DNA from 3 places in the Sphingobium sp. S6 genome. Region 1 is predicted to be linked to each of the others. Evidence: riboswitches for the same ligand, from Rfam matches in the RefSeq annotation. Region 1 holds a riboswitch; each other region holds the start of a gene.
What was found. Region 1 has a riboswitch for cobalamin ahead of SPHS8_RS18200 (HoxN/HupN/NixA family nickel/cobalt transporter). Riboswitches for the same ligand answer to the same signal wherever they lie in the genome.
Positions count from the first base shown of each region.

Region 2: linked by a shared signal. The riboswitch ahead of SPHS8_RS15920 (TonB-dependent receptor) and the one ahead of SPHS8_RS18200 (HoxN/HupN/NixA family nickel/cobalt transporter) in region 1 are both predicted to bind cobalamin.
Region 3: linked by a shared signal. The riboswitch ahead of SPHS8_RS08185 (TonB-dependent receptor plug domain-containing protein) and the one ahead of SPHS8_RS18200 (HoxN/HupN/NixA family nickel/cobalt transporter) in region 1 are both predicted to bind cobalamin.

Region 1 is NZ_CAJHOG010000012.1:48,694-55,349, reverse strand. It holds gene cobT (nicotinate-nucleotide--dimethylbenzimidazole phosphoribosyltransferase) at 1-925, opposite strand, end outside; gene SPHS8_RS18210 (DUF1636 domain-containing protein) at 922-1,329, opposite strand; cobalamin riboswitch at 1,486-1,675, opposite strand; gene SPHS8_RS18205 (formate dehydrogenase accessory sulfurtransferase FdhD) at 1,723-2,505, opposite strand; cobalamin riboswitch at 2,593-2,837, shown strand; gene SPHS8_RS18200 (HoxN/HupN/NixA family nickel/cobalt transporter) at 3,011-4,060, shown strand; gene cobW (cobalamin biosynthesis protein CobW) at 4,057-5,097, shown strand; gene cobN (cobaltochelatase subunit CobN) at 5,097-6,656, shown strand, end outside.
Region 2 is NZ_CAJHOG010000007.1:22,095-28,750, forward strand. It holds gene SPHS8_RS15905 (malate synthase G) at 1-575, opposite strand, end outside; gene SPHS8_RS15910 (LysR family transcriptional regulator) at 687-1,580, shown strand; gene SPHS8_RS15915 (hypothetical protein) at 1,761-1,940, shown strand; cobalamin riboswitch at 2,149-2,395, shown strand; gene SPHS8_RS15920 (TonB-dependent receptor) at 2,636-4,594, shown strand; gene SPHS8_RS15925 (hypothetical protein) at 4,827-5,069, shown strand; gene SPHS8_RS15930 (cytochrome c oxidase assembly protein) at 5,191-5,934, shown strand; gene SPHS8_RS15935 (c-type cytochrome) at 5,907-6,335, opposite strand; gene SPHS8_RS15940 (hypothetical protein) at 6,332-6,616, opposite strand; gene SPHS8_RS15945 (cytochrome c oxidase subunit 3) at 6,613-6,656, opposite strand, start outside.
Region 3 is NZ_CAJHOG010000002.1:213,454-220,109, forward strand. It holds gene SPHS8_RS08175 (FecCD family ABC transporter permease) at 1-232, opposite strand, end outside; gene SPHS8_RS08180 (ABC transporter substrate-binding protein) at 358-1,197, shown strand; gene SPHS8_RS08185 (TonB-dependent receptor plug domain-containing protein) at 1,234-3,090, opposite strand; cobalamin riboswitch at 3,258-3,519, opposite strand; gene mobA (molybdenum cofactor guanylyltransferase) at 3,547-4,080, shown strand; gene cobA (uroporphyrinogen-III C-methyltransferase) at 4,282-5,064, opposite strand; gene SPHS8_RS08200 (nitrate reductase) at 5,051-6,656, opposite strand, start outside.

The DNA of each region.
Region 1 (6,656 bases):
CGCCGCTTCCCTCGCCCAAGCGCATGCCGAGGTGCAGCAGCGGGTCAAGGCCCAGCTTTTCGAGCAACCGGGCATGGCCTGCTTCGGCTGAGCAGTGGGCGGCCAGGCAATGTTGAGTGATGGCGGGATTGTCGCGCGCGAGGGGAGCGATCGCGGCGCCGCAGATAAAGCCGTCGAGCAGCACCGGCACGCGCATCATCCGCGCGGCTAGGATCGCACCTGCCATGGCGGCGATCTCCCGACCGCCGAGGCGGCGAAGCGTTTCGAAGGCGTCGGTGCAATGGGATGCGTGCAGGGCGAGCGCGACGCGGACGGCTTCCGTCTTGCGGGCGAGGGCTGCTTCGTCGATGCCCGTTCCCCTCCCCGTCCAGTCCTGCGCCTCGCCGCCGAAGGCGTGAAGGCACAGCGCGGCGGCGGGGGTGGTGTTGGCGATGCCCATCTCTCCGGCGAAGAGCAGTTCGCAATCTTCAGGCACCACGGCAGCGCCTGCGTTCAGGGCTTCGAGGCACTCGGCCTCCGTCATGGCGGGGGCTTCGCATATGTCGGCGGTGGGCTGTTCAAGGGAAAGCGGGACGATCACCAGATCGGCTCCGCAAGCGCCCGCAAGCGCATTGATCGCCGCGCCGCCAGATTGGAAGTTAGCGACCATCTGCGCAGTGACGGACGCCGGAAAGGCGCTGACGCCACGCGCGGCAACGCCGTGATTGCCGGCGAAGATGGCGGCGCGGATACGGTCGGCGCGCGGACACTCGCGGCTCTGCCAGCCCGCCATGAAGAGGGCAATTTCCTCCAGGCGGCCTAGTGATCCGGCGGGCTTCGTCAAAGAAGCCTGCCGCGCCGCCGCAGCGTCGATCGCCGTCGCGTCGCTGCCAGGAAGTGTGGCGAGCGCGGCCTGAAAACCGTCGCGGTCCTCAAAACGGATCATGTGCAGACAAAGCCCTCGGGCGGCGTCCGGACGATGAAGTGCCCCTTCACCCCTTGCGGCCATTCGGCGTAGCGCACGACGCCCTCTTCGCTGGCGCCATGGCGCAGGGCATAGTCAAGGATGGCGCGCGCGGCATCCGCGTCCGGGGTGAAGTCGCCCAGCACATAGCCGACCTTGCCAGGGCCGCGCACATGGACGGTGCAATGCCGCTGGCAGGCGAAGAGGCAGGGCATTTCCTGCACGGCGATCGCTTCATAGGCAGGCTCCTGCGCCTGAAGCCCGCGCATGGCATCGACCAGCAGCGCACCGCCGCGCCGCCCTTCGCTGTCTTCCCGTTGGTCTGCGGACAGGCGGCAGGTCGAGCAGACGACCACCGACGCGCTGTTTTCGACGGCACGCAGCATCAGCGGCACGCTTTTATAATCATCTGAACATGAAAGACCGGCATCATGGCCCTCCCTGCAAAATCGAACCGCAACGGCCCTGACCGGCCAGTGGCGGGCAAGGCGATGGCTGTCGTCCGCGGGGAACCCCGTTCGTCCGGCACACCCTGTCCGGTCGAAGAACGACTGCGGCAGGCAGGTCTCCTGGCTCACGGGTCGATGCGCATCGGCCGCCTTCTCGGGAGATACTCCCCCAATGGCTGCGTGGCCGGTCCACTCACCGCTTACAGTTGCAGGGGCAGCGCGGGCATTGCACCCGACTTCCCTTTTGATCCCCAAACGGGGAACCTGTCGCGGCGCTGCTGATAATGAGGCAGGACCAAGCCCGCAAGCGGTAGATGAAGCGGCGCCTCGTCAGCCGGGCAGCCCGCCTGCCGCCAGCATGGCGTCTGCCCGGGCCAGCACGATGATCGGCAACCCGGCGCTGGCGGCGCGTTCGGCAGCGAGGCGGGTGGGGGCGGATATGGTGACAAGCAGCGGGCAATTAGCGAGCGCGGCCTTCTCCACCAGCTCATAGGAACAGCGCGAGGACAGTAGCGCAAAGCCGCCATCCCATGACAATTGCCGCCGCCGCATCGCCCCGATCAGCTTGTCGAACGCGTTGTGGCGGCCCACATCCTCATAGGCGAGGCGGATTGCGCCATCTGCCCCCGCCAGGGCAGCGGCATGGACAGCACCGGTTTGCCGATTGAGCGGTTGATGCGCGGCAAGATCGCCCAACGCCCGGAAGATAGCCGCCCGGCCTGCGGTCGAGCGGGCTGTCACGGCGGGCAGGGGCCGCAGCGCCTGCTCCAGATTTTCGACGCCGCATAAGCCGCAGGAGGAATCGGAGACGCGGTGACGGACGCGGCCGAGCAGTCCCTCCACCCGCTCCGGCGGCAGCGTGGCGCGGGCGACCAGGCCCTGCTCCGTTACATGGACGTCAACGTCGAGCGGCGCGTCCGATGGCAGGACCAGCCGCTCGGCAAGCGCGAAGCCCTGAACCAGTTCGGCCACGTCCCCTGGCGTCGCCATCAGCACCGCATAGCCGATGCCGTTGAACTCGATCGCGACGGGCATCTCCTCCGCCAGATCGCGCTCCACGAACGATGCGTCGCCCTTTGGGCTAATGCGGGTGAAGGAGAAGGGAAATGGCATAGCGCCGGTCTAGGCGGGCGGGATGCGCCCTGCAATATGACGCAACCATGCAACTGCCGCTTTCCTTTGCCGGTCAAGCCATCTATGCACAGCCCCGATCGCGCCGGTGCCCGAACGGGCTTCAAAGGGAATGCGGTGCGGGCTGCCGGTCAGGCGCCCAAATCCGCGGCTGTCCCTGCAACTGTAAGCGGTGAGCGAGACGCATAGCGACTTTCCGTTACCGCCGGAGGGTCAGCCACTGGGCCGGACGCTAAATCATGCGAGGCCTGGGAAGGCCATGTGTCGAGCGATGACCCGCAAGCCAGGAGACCTGCCGGCGTCTGGTCGCTCTTGCTTTGGCCCAGGGGATGGCCGGGGCACGGTATTCCGTCTGAGCGACGCGTGCGGCGGGACCGCACCGGCATGCGTGCCGGGCGCTAAGATGCGTCCGTCCGGCGCGTCGTGCTGGCCGCATAGCGGAGGTCCCGTCCAGTCTCGCTGACGCAGACGGGAGCCAAGCCGTCCGATGGTTATGCAAGTTCCGGCGCTGCGCCGCCGCGCGACATGGATGTTCGCGCTGCTGATCGCCGCCAATATCGGCCTTTGGATATGCGCCCTGATGATCTTCTCGGGCGATACGATGATGCTGGGCACCGCCCTGCTCGCCTGGAGCCTGGGCCTGCGTCATGCGGTGGACGCCGACCATATCGCCGCCATCGACAATGTGACCCGCAAACTGATGCAGGACGGGCAGCAGCCGCTGACCGTGGGCCTGTGGTTCGCGATCGGGCATAGCGCGATCGTGCTGATCGCGGCGGTCCTCATCGCCTTTGCCGCCAGTGCCCTCAGCCGCGTCGAGGCGGCGGGGGAGATCGGCGGCACGATTGCCACGATCATCTCCGCAAGCTTCCTCTTTGCTATCGCGGCGATGAACCTCATCATCCTGCGATCTGTCCTGAAGACGTTCAATCATGTTCGCAACGGCGGAACCTATGTCGATGAGGACATGGACATTCTGCTGGGCAATCGGGGCATGTTGTCGCGCCTGTTCCGGCCGCTGTTCCGCCTCGTCACGCGTAGCTGGCACATGGCGCCGCTCGGATTTCTCTTTGGCCTGGGGTTCGACACGGCGACGGAGGTGGCCATCCTCGGCCTGTCGGCGGGTCAGGCGGCGAGCGGCCTTTCGATCGCAACGGTACTGATCTTCCCCTTGCTGTTCGCGGCGGGCATGGCGCTCATCGACACGGCGGACGGCGCGCTGATGATGGGCGCCTATCAATGGGCGTTCGTGAAGCCGATCCGCAAGCTTTACTATAACATCACCATCACGCTGGTGTCGGCGCTGGTCGCCATCGTCATCGGCGGGATCGAGGCGGCGGCGCTGCTGGGCGACAAGCTGGGCCTGACCGGCGGCATCTGGTCGATCGCCGCCCGCATGGGCGAGCATTTCAACAGCCTCGGCTTTTTCATCATAGGCCTGTTCGCCGCCTGCTGGCTGGTGAGCTGGATCATCTACCGCTGGAAGCGCTTCGACGAGATCGACGTGCTCATCCCCAAAAAAGGACAGACATTATGAGCAAGGTTCCCGCCACGGTCATCACGGGCTTTCTGGGTGCCGGAAAGACGACGCTGATCCGCCACCTGATCGAAAATGCGGGCGGGCGTCGGCTCGCCCTCATCATCAACGAATTTGGCGATGTCGGCGTAGACGGTTCGCTGGTGAAGGGCTGCGGCGACGAAGCCTGCCCGGACGAGGATATAATCGAGCTTGCCAATGGCTGCATCTGTTGCACCGTGGCGGACGATTTCCTGCCCACCATGCAGCGGCTGCTGGACCGGGACGTGCCGCCCGATCACATCATTATCGAAACCTCAGGGCTCGCACTGCCCAAGCCACTGGTGAAAGCGTTTCAGTGGCCCGATATCCGGACGCGGGCGACCGTGGACGGCGTCATTGCACTCATCGATGCGGATGCGCTCGCAGCCGGGCGCTTTGCCCATGATGAGGCCGCGCTCGCTGCGGCGCGGGCGGCCGACCCGACGTTGGACCATGACAGCCCCATCGAGGAGCTGTTCGAAGACCAGCTGGCCTGCGCCGACCTGGTGCTGCTGAACAAGACCGACCTGGTCGCGCCTGAAAAGCTGGCGGAACTGGAGCAGCAGCTGGGCGGGGAAGTGCGGCCGGGCGTCCGCCTCCTGCGCACTGCGCGTGGCGAGATCGACCCCGCCGTCCTGCTCGGCCTTGGCGCGGGCGTCGAGGATCAGATCGACGCGCGCCCGTCCCATCATGATGATGAGGAGGATCATGATCATGAGGATTTCGACAGCTTCGTCCTGCAACTGGAGGAAATCGGCAACCCTGCGCCGCTGCTGGCGGCTTTGGAGGAGGTCATCACCGGTCATGACATCCTGCGCGTGAAGGGCTTTATCGCCATCGCGGGGCGCCCCGCGCGGCTGGTCATCCAGGCGGTGGGGCCGCGCATCCAACATCATTTCGACCGGCAGTGGCAGGCGGACGAGGTGCGCACGTCGCGGCTGGTGGTGATCGGTCAGGCCGGATTGGATCGCGCCGCCATCGAAGATGCGCTGTCAGGACAGCTGGCAGACGCCTGATGCATTTGCTGACCGCCACGCCCGGCACCGTTTCGAACGGGGATGAAGCCATCGATCTTGGCCAGTCGCCGGGCGACATCGTGCTGCTGACCGTGGCGGACAGCGACCTTGCCTGCTTTGCGAGCGCGGCGGCGATGCTGGGCGATGGCGCGCCTTCCATCCGGCTCGCCAACCTTCTGCAATTGAAGCATCCCTATTCGGTCGATCTCTATGTCGAAAAGGTGATTTCCCACGCGAAGTTTGTCTGCGTCGTGTTGCTGGGGGGCAAGAGCTACTGGCCCTATGGCATTGAGGAAATTGCCAATGTCACGCGCGAGAAGGGCGTAGCGTTCGCCGCGATCGCCGATGGGCGGGAGGATGATCCGGAACTGCGCCTCGCGTCCACCCTGCCACCCGAAACATGCGATCTGCTGCGGGATTATCTACGGCAGGGAGGCGTCGCCAATGCGATCGCCTTCTTGAAGACGGCCGCGGGGATCGCGGGACTGGATGCGGGCTATGCCGACCCGCCGGTGCCGGTCGCCGACGCGGGGCTGTATTTGCCGGGTGTCGAGCGTCCCGTGCTGGATCAGGTGAAGGCGGGCTGGACGGATAGGCAGCCTGTAGTGCTGTTCCTATTCTACCGTGCGCTGCTGATCGCCGGCACGCTGGAGGCGGTGGACGCAATGATCGCCGGGCTGCGAGCGGCGGGGCTGAATGTGCTGGCGGTGCATGTGCGGGCGCTGCGCGAACCCTTTGCGCGGGATTTCCTGGAAGGGGTGATGGCGTCGGTGGGTCCTGATGTCATCCTGAACGCGACCGCCTTTGCTGCATCCGCGCCGGGCGAGCCGCGCACGCCGTCGATATTGGAGCAGGCGGACTGCCCTGTCCTCCAGACGATGTTCGCCAGCGCCGAACAGGCGGCATGGCAGGACAGCGCGGGGGGACTGGGACCGCGCGATCTGGCGATGCATATCGCCTTGCCCGAGGTGGACGGGCGGATTTTCACGCGGGCGGTCGCTTTCAAGGCGGCGGCGCGATTCGACGCGCGCACCGAATGCAGCATCATCGTGCCGCAGGTGCTGGCGAACAGAGTGAGCTTCGTCGCGCAACTGGCTGGAAATTGGGCACGGTTGAGGCGCACGCCCGCAGCGGAGCGGCGCGTGGCGCTGGTGCTAGCCAATTACCCGAACCGGGACGGCCGGATCGGCAATGGCGTCGGACTCGACACGCCGGAAAGCGCGGCGGCGATCCTGCGGGCGCTGGGAGAGGCTGGCTATGCCATTGGCGGTGCGCCCGCGGAGGGCGCGGCGCTGATGCAGCTGATGACGGGTAGCGAGACAACGTGCGCGCTGCCCCTTGCGGATTATCGTGCTGCGTTCGCAGGCCTGCCTGGAAGCGTTCGCCAGCTGGTGACGGACCGATGGGGAGAGCCGGAGGATGATCCATTCTGCAAGGATGGCGCGTTTCGCCTGCGCGTGCATCGCTTCGGCCATGTCGCGGTCGCCGTGCAACCCTCACGCGGCTATGATGTCGATCCCAAGAGCAGCTATCATGATCCAGCGCTGCCGCCGCCGCAT
Region 2 (6,656 bases), on a different contig from region 1:
GGCACCCCGCCAGCCCACTGCGCCCAGCTCCCCTCCGCCAGAGGCACCGCCCGGTCCAGAAACGCCTTGGCCCAGGCAATCACCTGCGCGCCCCGCGCCGGATCATAGCCCTTGCCCGCCGCCACGCCCGGGATCGCGTCCGTCCCGTACAGCGCATCATACAGGCTCCCCCAACGCGCATTGGCCGCGTTCAACAGGAAGCGCGCATTCAGGATCGGCACCACCAGCTGCGGCCCCGCCAGCGTCGCGAGCTCCGCATCCACCCGGCCCGACCCGATGGAAAAGGGCGCAGGCTCCGCCACAAGATAGCCGATCTCCGTCAGGAAAGCCCGATAGGTCTCCGCATCGAAAGGCCGTCCCGCATGCTCCCCGTGCCAGGCATCGATCTGCGCCTGAAGAGCATCGCGTTTCTCCAGCAAAGCCGCATTGCGCGGCGCGAACCGCGCGAAAATCGCAGCAGCGCCTCGCCAGAACGCATCCGCCACGATCCCCGTCCCCGGCAGCACATCCTCATCAATAAAGCGCGCCAGTTCGGCGGCCACCATCAGGCCCGATTTCTCGATCATACCGTCCATGGGCAACTCTCCATCGCGAAAAACTATGGCCAAAATCTATAGACCCGCCGCCATCCTCGCACTAGACGATAAAGGTTCAAAGCATCTGTTCCCCACAGGAAAAGATCATCGATGGACCCCGATTATCTTCTCTTCGCCCGCGCGGTGGAAGCAGGCAGCCTCTCAGCCGCTGGCCGCATGCTCAACATCTCGCCCGCGATGATGTCGAAACGTCTCTCTCGCCTCGAAGCCCGCCTCGGCGTCCGCCTGATCCACCGCACCACGCGCCGCCTCGCCCTGACGGAAGAGGGCGCCAGCCTTCACGGCGACCTCGTCGCAATCCTCGACGCCATTGCCCAGGCGGAAGAACGCGTCACCAACCGCCACCGCGCCGCATCCGGCCCGTTGCGCATCTCCGCCCCCACCTCCTTCGGCCGCCTCCATGTCGCCCCCCATGTCGGCCGCTTCCTGGAACAGCATCCGCGCGTCGACCTCCAACTCAACCTGTCCGACGCCTATGAAGACCTGCTCGCTGAACGGATCGACCTTGCGATCCGCATCACCAGCGACATTCCCGCCCATCTGGAGGGGCATCATCTCGCCGCCAACCGCCGCATCCTCTGCGCCAGCCCCGCCTATCTCGCCGCCCACGGCACGCCGGAAAGGATCGCCGACCTCTCGCGCCACCTTCTGCTCGCCGCCGAAGGACAATTGCCATGGCGATTGGTCAACGGGCGCGCGCGCAAGCTGATCGACGGCCAAAGCCATGTCCGCACCAACAGCAGCGAAATCGTGCGCGAACTCGCCCTTACCGGCGTCGGCATCGCCCTGCGCTCGCTCTGGGACGTGGGCGATCTAATCGCGGACGGACGCCTCGTCCGCGTCCTTGAACCTTGGGAAGGCCCCGCCGACCTCGCCGTCCACGCCGTCCACCCCCGCGCGGCGGGCCGCCCTGCCGCCGTGGACACCTTCATCGCATTCTTGCGCGAAAGCTTCCGCGACGCGCCGTGGAACAGGGGCGGTTGACAGAAAAAGGTAGGCGGGCTCCCGCTCAACCCGCTGAAAAGCCAAAATTCCATTATGCGAAAATTCGCCAGGCTCCTGTCAAAAAATAGAAGCTTTCCGGCGTTAACCTGCGTAATTGCAGCGGGAAACAGGCCGATGTTATCGTTCGAGCCATAAGAAACTTGAGAGAGGATATGGGCCATGCGCCCCAATGACGCGTCACATTTTTCCGCCTGCGCCGCCCAGGAAGCGCGGCAAGCCAGGGAAGCCCGCCTGCGCGGCGCCGACCAGGCAACCATCGCCCTCCACAATGAACGCGCCGTCCGCTACCAGGCCATGGCCCTCCGCCTCCAGCGAGAACGCTGCACGACCCTGAACTGATTGGCGCGAAGGCCCAGCACCCCCAATTCCCTCTCCCCTTCAGGGGAGAGGGTGCCGAGCGAAGCGAAGGCGGGAGAGGGGAACACAAAGCTCAGCCGTCGCCCCCTCTCCCCACCCCTCTCCCCTAAAGGGGAGAGGGAGCAATCCCCACCACCCCCCTTGCCCCACACCCCCACCTCCGCTATCGCCCCCTCACCCGGGGCAACCCCCCGGGCATGATCGCGCCGGTGCCTCGAAAGAGGCTTAAAAGGGAACATGGTGAAGGAGGCATCCGCCTCCCCAAGCCAGGGCTGTCCCTGCAACTGTAAGCGGCGAGCGCGATGCACATCGCCCCACCTCACAGGCAGGTTGGGGCAAGTCACTGGGCCGGACGCTAAATCCTGCGAGGCCTGGGAAGGCCGTGCATCAAGCGATGACCCGCGAGCCAGGATACCTGCCAGCGTCTGGTCGCTCTTGCCTTGGTCCAGGGGATGGCCGCGGCACGGTGAACTCCGTCTGAGCGACGAACGAGCGGCAAGAGGCCGCTTCGGTGACGCTGGCGGCCGCCTTGGGGGCGTCCGGCCGTCGGCGTGCGCCGGTCGTCGCCTGACGACAGGTCTCTTGCCGGATGTCGCCAGACGCCCGGAGTGCATGATGTGAAACTTCCCGATCATTTCCACCGCGCCGCCTGGGCGCTGACCGCCACTCTCCTCCCCCTGCCAGCCTTTGCCGCCGAAGCGGCCGATGCGGGCGAAGACGCCAGCGCCATCATCGTCTTCGGCCGGGGCGAGGACAAGATCGGCACCGCCCATGCGGCGAGCGAAGGCAGCGTCGGTGGTGCTGACCTTCTCGTCCGCCCGCTGCTGCGCGTCGCCGAACTGCTCGAAGCCGTGCCGGGCATGGTCGCGGCCCAGCATTCGGGCAGCGGCAAGGCCAATCAATATTTCCTGCGCGGCTTCAACCTCGACCATGGGTCGGACTTCACCACCTATATCGACGCGGTTCAGATGAATTTCCGCAGCCATGGCCACGGCCAGGGCTATCTCGACCTCAATGGGCTCATCCCCGAAATCATCGCGCGGGAGGATTTTCGCAAAGGTCCCTATCGCGCCGATGGCGGCGACTTCGCGCTTGCAGGCGCGGCCTATATGACCACGATCGACGGCTATGACCGGCCATGGGTCTCGGCGGAGGGCGGATCCTTCGGCTGGCGCAGGCTGGCGTCGGGCGGGACGGTAAGGGCGGGCGCGGGCGATCTCACCCTGGTCGCGCAGGCCAAGGCCTATGACGGGCCATGGCAGGAGCCTGAACATCTGCGCCATTATGCGGGCTTCGCCAAATATACGCTCCCCACAGGGGCCGGAAAGATCGACGCCACGCTCCACGCCTATCGCGCGACATGGCGCCCGACCGAGCAAATCCCTGAGCGCATCGTCGGCACGCCGCTCTGCCCCGATATCTTCTGTTCGCCCGATCCGTCCGCGCGCGGTGAAACCACCCGCATTATCGGCAATCTCGCCACCATTCAGCCGACATGGCGCGCCAATCTGTACGCCCAGTTCTACGACTGGACGATGTTCTCCAACCCCACCTACACCGACCCCGACGGCACCAGCGCGCAGATACAGCAATTCGACCGCCGCTGGGTCCTCGGTTTCACGGGCGAAAAGCGCTGGGATGCCGATCCCGCGCTGCAACTGAAGCTCGGCACGGAAAACCGTTATGACGCGATCGGCAATGTCGGCGTCAACCGAACCGCAGGGCGCGCTTTCCTCTCCTCGCTTGGCCGCTATCGCGTCAACCAAGGCTCGGCCGCGCTTTATGGCGAAGCGACCGTCACGCCCCTTCCCGGCCTGCGCATCACCGGCGGGGTGCGCGGCGACTATTATCATTATGATGTCCGCAGCCGGGACGCCGTTGCCGCCGCATTGGGTGAAGGCAGCGGTTCGGACACGCTCGTCTCGCCCAAGGCGTCGGCCGCGTGGGCGATCACGCCGCAGGTCGAACTCTATGCCAATTGGGGCCGGGGCTTCCATTCCAATGACGCGCGCGGCGCGGTCAATGTGGACACGCCTGTTCCCATGCTCGTGCGCGGCACCGGCAAGGAACTGGGCGGCCGCCTTCAGCTTCCCGGCTTCACCTTCACCGCAACCTATTGGTGGCTGAACGTCGGAAGCGAGTTGCGCTTCGTCGGCGATTCCAACGCGGTCGAACCCAGCGGAGCCAGCCGCCGCCATGGCTATGAGCTTGTCGCCTTCTGGCGGCCACTCCCCTGGCTTGCCTTCGACGGCAATTACACCGCCAGCCACAGCCGCTACACCAATGGCGATCATATCCCCAACGCCTTCAGGAATGCAGCGTCCGCCGGGGCGGCTATCGTCCTCGATCCATGGGAAGCCAGCATCCGCGTCCGCCATCTCGGGCCCTCTCCCCTGATCGAGGATAATAGCGTGCGCGATCCCGGCAGCACTGTCGTCAATGCCCGCGCCGCCTGGAAGGGGAAGCGGGTGCAGATCTATGCCGAACTGCTCAATATCCTGGGCAGCCGGGACAAGGACATCGCCTATTATTACGAATCCTACATCCCCGCCGCCGATGCGGAGCCGGTCGAAGGACGGCTGAGCCGCGTCGTCGAACCGCGAACGGTGCGCGGCGGGATCAAGTTCCTCTTCTGACAATGGGAAGCGAAGGCTGGTCATTGGCAAGAGACCGGCCTTCGCGATCAACGACTTACTTATGGGACGGAAGTGTTCGTAAAGTAAAAGCCGGAAAGTCTTTATTTAAATAGGTTAAAGGCCATGAACTTCAGCGTGGAAATTTTGGGCTATGGTTGACGGGCTTTCGCCGCTGTGCAACTTTCCCCTACGGCAATCTGGACAAAGAATCAGTTGCCAGGAGAGGATGTCCATGACCCACCCACCTTTGCGGGGCGCCGTTTTTCACGCCATCTTGCGCGACTGCCTGGAAGCGCAGCGCGCGCCCAAGGAAACCGAAATACAACTGGTCGCCTGCAAAATCTGGCAGGACAGTTTCGCTGCAATATCGCACAAGAACTGGCATGATCTCGTGCCGGGCAGCGAAGAATATGAATATACCCTCAACGCCGCCCGCATGGCCTTCGGCATCCACGCCGCCAACAGCGCCGCCTGAATCCTGACCTTCAGGTCAATTTTCGGCCCCAAATCTCCAAAACCCTTTCAATTCACCACTTCCTTCATGGGAACGATCCTCCCCCTCACGACTTGGTGACGGAAACAGAGGATCGTCCCGGTTGGAAAATCCCACCCCCTATTGCGGCACCGCTCCCCTGCCCGCGGAGTTCTGGACCCGGTGGAACTGGGACCCGCTATTGCTGCTGGCCATCGCCGGCGCCCTCTTCCTCTCCCTGCGCCTTCCTCCCCCTTCCCGAAAACCCGCGATCGCCTTCACCGGCATCTGGGCGATCCTCTATATTTCCCCCTTCTGCGCGATCGGCTCGGCTCTCTTTTCCGCCCGGTCAGTCCATCATCTCGTCCTGATCCTGATAGCCGCCCCCCTGCTCGCCCGCGCGGCAGCCATGCTCCCCAAACGCGGATCGCTCGCCAGCTGGACGGTTCTTCAGGCGCTGGTCCTCTGGTTCTGGCACGCTCCGCCAGCATATGATTTGGCGCTGTCCAATTCCGCCGCCTTCTGGCTGATGCAACTCAGCATCCTTCTTACCGCCACCGGCTTCTGGCACGCTCTCGCCCGCTCGGAACTCCCCGGCCGTATCATCGCCCTGTTCGCAACCATGATGCAGATGAGCTTGCTCGGCGCGTTGCTCGCCTTCGCCCAAAGCGCCCTCTACCGCCCGCACTGGCTGACAACCCAGCCATGGGGATTGAGCCCGCTCGACGACCAGCAGCTTGCAGGCATCCTCATGTGGATTCCCGGCGGCACGCTCTATCTCGCCGCCGCCCTCTTCTACGCCTGGCACATGCTTGCCGAACAGCAGGATGACGGGCCAGCCTATGTTTCCCTGGGCGAAAGGGTATAGAGATAAGCGGCGATGTCGCGCGCTTCCTTCTCCCCTATGCCCATGTTCGGCATGGCGTTGCCCGGCACCACCGATTGCGGATAGCGAATCCATCGCACCAGCGCGTCCGGATCATTCCGCAGCACCCCCGCCACGGTCTTGCGCGCGGCAAAGCCAGCCAGGGAGGGGCCCACCGCCCCACGCGATGCCGCTATGCCAGGTATCTCATGACAGGCGCTACATTGCCTCGCCACGATCGCCCGCTCGCCCCGTTCCACAACGCCGCCCGTAAGTGCCTGCGCATGCTCTTCCTGCCTGCTCATCTCCTGCCGCTGTTGCACGGCGAAGCTGCCAATCGCCCCCACGGCCCCAAAGCCAGCCAACACCGCTACAAGCCACAAGCTGCCGGGAACGCGCCTCATGCCAGGCACCCCTCCAGGATCAGCAGAGCCAGAGCCTGGAACATCAACGCCAAAAAGAATATCCCCACCCACAACAACGCGCCCCATTTCCCCGGCGCCAGCCTCACCAGCCCCCAGGAAGCGGCGCCAGCGATCAGCAGGAACAGCGCAATCCCAGCGCCCGGCCAATATGTGCCCGCCCGGCACCAGGCATGCAGGAAAAAGCTGATCCCCTGCTGGCTCGCGAACCAGAGGAGCGGAGGCCCGGCGAAAAGGATGGCGTAGCGCGCGTCCCTGCTCATGCCAGCCTCGGCGCCCAGTAGATCAAGGCATAAAGCGGCA
Region 3 (6,656 bases), on a different contig from region 1:
ACGCCGCTCCGGCGAGCCCCAGCATCGCGCCGACGATCAGCCCGAGCAGCATGCGCGGCAGGCGCAGATCGATCAGGATGGCGCGGGCGACCTCATCGCCGCCGCCGCTCAGGACGGCAAGGATGCGGACGGGAGCGAGCGGAACCGCGCCGAGCGTGAGCGAGCCCAGCGCTGCCACCAGCGTAAGCGCAATGAGGACAGGGAGCAGCAGCGGATGGCGGCGCGCGCTCATGGCTTGCGCACTCCAAGGCCGCTGATACAGGTCGTAGTGCTCCTGCGAAGGCAGGAGCCCAGTTGCTTCACTTGAGCTGGGCTCCTGCCTTCGCAGGAGCACGGCACGTTGCAGAGGCAGGATTGATGCGCGGAAAGATCATCGCGGCGCTTTGTGCGCTCAGCCTCACCGGCGCTGCGCCTGTCCCGCCACGCCGCATCGTGTCGCTCAACACTTGCGCCGACCAATATGTGCTGGCGCTCGCCGATCCGGGTCAGATCGCGGCGTTGAGCCCCTATGGCCATGATCCCGAATTGTCGGCAGCGGTGGCGAAGGCGCGGCGCTTTCCGGTGCTGAAGCGCCCGGCCGAAGAGGTGCTGGCGTTGCGGCCCGACTTGGTGATTGGCTTTCCCGATGGTGCGGGCGGTGTTGTCGGCGCACCCGATGGGCGATGGCGCAAGCTGGGCCTCGCGAGCGCAACCAGCTTCGCCGCCATCCGCGATCAGGTTCGTCAGGTCGCCGCGGCGGCCGGCCAGCGCGCGCGGGGCGAAGCGTTGATCAGGGGCATGGAGCGCGATCTTGCCGCCCTGCCCCGGCGCAAGGGCGGCGGGGTCGCGGCCTATTATCAGCGACGCGGCTATATGACGGGCACGGGCACCCTGGTCGATGAACTGATCCGGCGCGCGGGCCTCGTCAATCTGGCGGAAAAGCTGGGCAAGCCTGCACTGGCGCAAGTGCCGCTGGAACAGATGATCGCAGCCAGGCCCGACTATCTGATCGTGGAAGAAGGCAGCGAAAACATCGTCGATCAAGGCACGGAGATGCTGCACCATCCCGCGCTGCGATCCATCCCGCGTATCCGTGTGCCCCAGGCCTGGACGGTCTGCGGCGGCCCCGCCTATGTGCAGGCCGCGCGCAGCATCATTGCCCAGGCGGATGCTGCGGGCAAAGAAAGGGCGAAGCCAAAGGCCGCGCCCCGGCGATGAAGCGGGGCGGCCGCCCACCCCCGTCACCTTTCACCGTCAGAAGCGGACACGCACGCCGCCATAGGCCGATCGGCCATAGGTGCTGTAACCATAGACGGTCGCATATTCTTCGTCCGTGACATTGTCGATGCGCCCGTAGATCTCCAGATGCTCGTTGATCGGCAGCGAGGCGCGGAGGTCCAGCCGGGCGTAGCCGTCATGCTGGATGCGAACGGCTGCGAATGTCTGTTCATCGAAGATCGAATCGTAGCTGTCGCTAACCATCGTTACGGTAGCCCCTGTCGATAACCCGAACGGCCAGACATAATCAGCCGACAGGCTGGCGACATTGGCCGGACGCCGTAGCAGGCGCAGACCTTCGTCGGGGCTTCCCGGCGAACGATCCCGTGCATCGACATAGCTGTAAGCCGCCGTAACGGTCAGCGCATCGACCGGCCGCAGCGCGATCGACCCTTCGACGCCTTTTGCCCGCGTGCAACCGACATTGCCGTATGCGGCGGCGGCAAAGGTGATCTGATCGCGCGTGTCACGCAAAAACGCCGTAACGGAAATCGTCACGCGATTATCGTCGAAGCTCTGATCGAAGCCGATATCGTAGCTTTTGGAACGCTCCGGCTCCAGCGCCGCATTGCCAAATATCGGCGCATAAAGCTGATAGAGCGAGGGTGCCTTGAAGCCCTCGCCATAGCTGAGGCGGAAGTTGGTCGCGCCCTTGTTAGGCGTGTAATTGGCATTGGCGCCGAAGGTGGTCGCGCCGCCGAACTGGCTATGATCATCATGGCGAACGCCTCCGGTGAGCGAGAGGCCGTCGACCGGCTGTACGACCGCGAGCGCATAGACGCTGTCGATATTGGCCCGCGCGCTGCCCGGCGCGAAGGGACCGAAGGAATCAAAGTCGGGCCGTTCATGTTCGTAGCCGAAGATGATGCGGGCCTGATCCACCGGCTTATAGACGCCCTCATATTCAAAGCGCAGGGTCGTACCGCTATACCCCTCCCTCGCGTCATCGCCCCGGAACGAGAAGTAATCGCGGTCCGTGCGCGACCATGTGACTGCTGCCCGGTTCTGAAGCTTTCCATCGAACAGAGCGGCGTTCAGACCTGCATAACCGATATATTGATCGACCTTGCTGGTGTCGGGCGTGTCGATCGGCGCGCCGAAGAACATGTCCGTGTCGAGATCGGAATGGATATAGTAGCCGCGCAGATCAAGGCTCAGGGCATCGGTGAAGCTTAGCTTGAGCTTCGCGTTAGCGGCGACATTTTCATAGCCGTCTCGCTCGGTGCCCCCCGCAGCGGACGAAATGCCATCCGTGCGGAAATAAGCGACGCCAAGCCCGCCTGACGCGATGCCGCTTGTGCCGGAAACGTCCGCCTTGGCGTTCAGCGTGTCGGCATAGCCATAGTCGACCGAAACCGTCCCTCCGAAATCTTCACTGGGGGCGCCGGTCATGATGTTGACGACGCCGCCGATCGCCTGGCTGCCGTAGACCACCGAATTGGAGCCGCGCAGCACTTCGATGCGGCGGATGTTGCCGGTCAGCAAATTGCCGAAATCATAGGCGTCGCCGATGCTGCTCGGATCATTGATCTTCACGCCATCGAGCAGCACCAGCGTTTGCGTCGTTTCCGCGCCACGGATCGAAATGCCGGTGACGCCGCCCACGGCATCGGCGCGGTTGAAACGGACGCCGGGCGTGGTGATCAGCAGGTCCGCGATGCTGACATTCTGGCGCGTCTCGATGGTCTTTTCATCGATCACCGTCACGGCCTGCCCGACTTCATCGGTCGGCTGCTCGATGCCGAGCGCGGTGACAACGATTTCGTCTGCATCTTCGGCAAGCGCGGGGGTGGCCGCAAGCAGCGCCAGCAGTGAAATTCCGGTCTTGAACATTTTCTGTCTTCCCTGAGCGCCATGCGACATGAGGCCAGGGCTTCCGCGCGAGCGGCCGGTGCACGAGGGAGGGAGACGCCAATCCCGTCACGCGCACCGATGCGGCCCTGCGCCGCTTCGTCGCTCAGACGGAAAACCGTGCCCGGGCCGATCCCTGGACCCAAGGCAAGAGCGACCATGCGCCGGCAGGTCTCCTGGCTCGCGGGTCGTCGCGGCGATGCACGGGCCTTCCCGGACGCGTGTCCAGTGGCTGGTCCCCCTCGCCTTCCCCTTTTGAAGGCATGCGGGTTTCCGGGTGCATCGCGCTCACCGCTTACAGTTGCAGGGGCAGCTGCGGACTTGGACGGATGAACCGTCCCCACCGCATTCCCTTTCCGGCGCGATCTTTCGTGAACGGTTGCCCGCTCACGCCGCGCGCCATAGGGGAAAGCGAGGGTTCTGCCAAGGAGTGGATCGATGCGATTACTGGGCGCTGTGCTTGCCGGGGGACGATCCCGTCGGTTCGGGAGCGACAAGGCGCTGGCGCTGATGTCGGATGGGCGCATGCTGATCGACCATGCGGTGGCGGCGATCGCGCCCCATGTGGAGGCGGTGGTGGTCTGCGGGCGGACGGTCGAGGGGATGACCAGCCTCTCCGACCGGCCCGCGCCTGATATGGGACCGCTGGGCGGGCTGAACGCGGCACTGCATCATGCGCGGGACGAAGGCTATGACGCGGTGCTGACGACCGGGTGCGACATGCCGGTCTATCCGGCGGCGTTGGTGGAGGCGCTGGCGGGAGAAGGCGCTGCGGTGTTGAAGGGGCAGCAACTTGCCGGTTTCTGGCCTGCCGGGCTTGCGGATGATCTGGACGCGCATCTGGCTGAGGAGAATAGCCGGTCGATATATGGCTGGCTGGAGCGGATCGGCGCGCGGATCGTGGAGCGGGCCGATATCGTCCTGCCGAATATCAATCGACCGCAGGATCTTGCCGGGTTGCCAAAAAACTAGCTGCGCCGTGCTCCTGCGAAGGCAGGAGCCCAATTCAGAGGACGGGACTGGGCTCCTGCCTTTGCAGGAGCACGTTGCTTATCGTGCTGAGCGGGTTGCACCCTATCGCCGAGCTGAACTTGCCGAAGCCCCCTCCCTTCCTTCCAACTAAGTTCGGGGGCGTTCGGCAAGCTCAGGGCAAAGGTCGCGGAGAGCCGGTCTTCAAAGCTGAAGAGCGACGCTGGCTGCGGCCTCTACTGGCATGGACGTGCCCGCCACCGCCTCACCAATCAGAAGCAGGGTCGGATCTTCGTCGCTGATCGTCGCGACCAGGAAGGCAAGCGCCGACAGCTTGCCCCGAATCAGCCGTTCGGTGGGCAGCGATACATTGACCGCCACCATCACCGGCGTTTCGGGATCGCGCCCGGCGGCGATCAGCTGGCGGCTGATCTCGCCAGCTGCGGCGCGGCCCATATAGATGCCGAGCGTGCCGCCCGGACGGGCCAGCGTTTCCCAGTCGAGCTTGAGCGGTTCACCGGCTTTGAGATGCGCGGTCACCAGCGTCAGGCCGCGCGCCTTGCCGCGCAGGGTGAGCGAGGCGTTGCCGCTTGCCGCCGCCGCGCTGGCGGTGGTGATGCCGGGGCAGATGTGAGTGCGGATGCCGTCAGCGGCGAGATGCTCCATCTCCTCCGCCGATCGGCCGAAGACCGACGGGTCACCGCCTTTCAGGCGCACGACGCGCTTGCCTGCCTTGGCAGCGGCGAGGAGGAGGTCGTTGATGCTTTCCTGATCCTTGCTGTGACGGCCGGAACGCTTGCCGACGCTGACGCGCTGTATGCTTTGCGGGATGAGGTCAAGGACGCCGGGGCCGACCAGCGCGTCATAAAAGACGATGTCAGCCGCCGCCATCAGCTTTTCGGCCTTGCGGGTCAGCAGATCCGGATCGCCCGGCCCCGCGCCGACCAGCCAGACTTCACCGGGGGCGATAAGTTCATTCGGCTGCATGGAGCGTCTCCTGCGGAATTTGGGCAAGGATATTGGCAAGCGCGGGGCGGCAGGACCCGCAATTGGTCCCGGCGCCGATCGCCTTGCCGATGGCGGGCACGTCGACCAGGCTCTGTTCGCGGATGGCGGCCATTATCTGATTAAGACCGATGTCGAAGCAGACGCAGATGGTCGGCCCCTTGTCGGGCTGACTGCCGGGCCCGCGCGCGGCGAGGACGGACGCCCCCACGCCTTCGACTTCCAACTGGCTGATGAGCCAATCGCGCGACGGGAGCAGCCCTGTGCGCGTGACGATCAGGATACCCGCGAGCTTGCCATCCTTGATGATCGCGACGCGGCGGGTGCCGCGTGACATGTCGATGGCCTCGACCCGGTCGCCCTTGGGCAGGCAGGCTTCGAGCCGGGCGGGATCGCCATTGCCCGCGACCTCGTAAAGCGCGCCGCCCGGCACGGTGACCTTTGTCGCCCACAGACAGGGAACCCTGGCGGGCTGCTCGCCGCGCAGGATCAGGAAGCCCTTCCACTCGGTCGCGACCTTCTCGATGCTGGCGGGCGTCAGCTTGAAGCCGGGCTGACCGGAATGCGGATCGACCAGCGGACGGGGCAGCAGGCCGGTGCGGCCGCCGGTCGATATTTGATCGGTCCAGTGGATCGGCGTGAAGATTTCGCCCCGGCGCTGGCCATCGCTCAGCCCAACGCGGAAGATGCTATTGCCCTGCGCGGTCTGGACGCGCGCCAGATCACCGTCGCAGATATCGAAGTCCCCGGCGTCCTGCGGGTGAATCTCGACCAACGGCTCCTCCCGATGACGGGCGAGCTTCGCCGAAAGGCCGGTGCGCGTCATCGTGTGCCACTGGTCGCGATAACGGCCGGTGTTGAGCGTCATCGGCCACTGTTGGAGCGGCTCCTGAAGATCCATCTGCTTGGCGAGCACCAGCCGCGCCTTGCCATCGAGGGTGGAGAAGCGACCATCCGCGAAGGGCTTGTCGCCACCCCAGCGGAAGGGCTCCATCGCCTCATAGGCTTCATTCCCGATGGTCGCCTGCGCGCGGAGGTTGAGCAGCCGTGCGCCATCATTCTGATAAGCGGTCAGGCGCGCATGTTCACGCCAGATGTCGGCGGGCCGGTCATAGGCGAAAGCGTTGCGCCAGCCCATGCGACGGCCGACTTCCTTGATGATCCACCAGTCGGGCTTCGCCTCGCCGGGCAGCGCCAGGAAAGGACGCTGGCGGCTGATGGTGCGGTCGGAATTGGTGACGGTGCCGTCCTTCTCGCCCCAGCCAGCAGCGGGCAGGCGGACGTCGGCATGAACGCTGGTGTCGGTGTCGGCGATGATGTCCGAGACGACGAGGAAGGGCACGGCCTCCAGCGCCTCGCGCACGCGGTTCGCGTCGGGCAGCGACACGGCGGGGTTGGTGGCCATGACCCAGAGCGCCTTGATCCGGCCTTCGTTGATGGCGCGGAACAGGTCGACGGCTTTCAGGCCCGGCTTGGTCGCCATGGTGGGCGCGGCCCAGAAGCGGCCCACGCGTTCCACATTCTCCGGCGCGAAGTCCATATGGGCCGCCAGCGTCGAGGCGAGGCCGCCGACT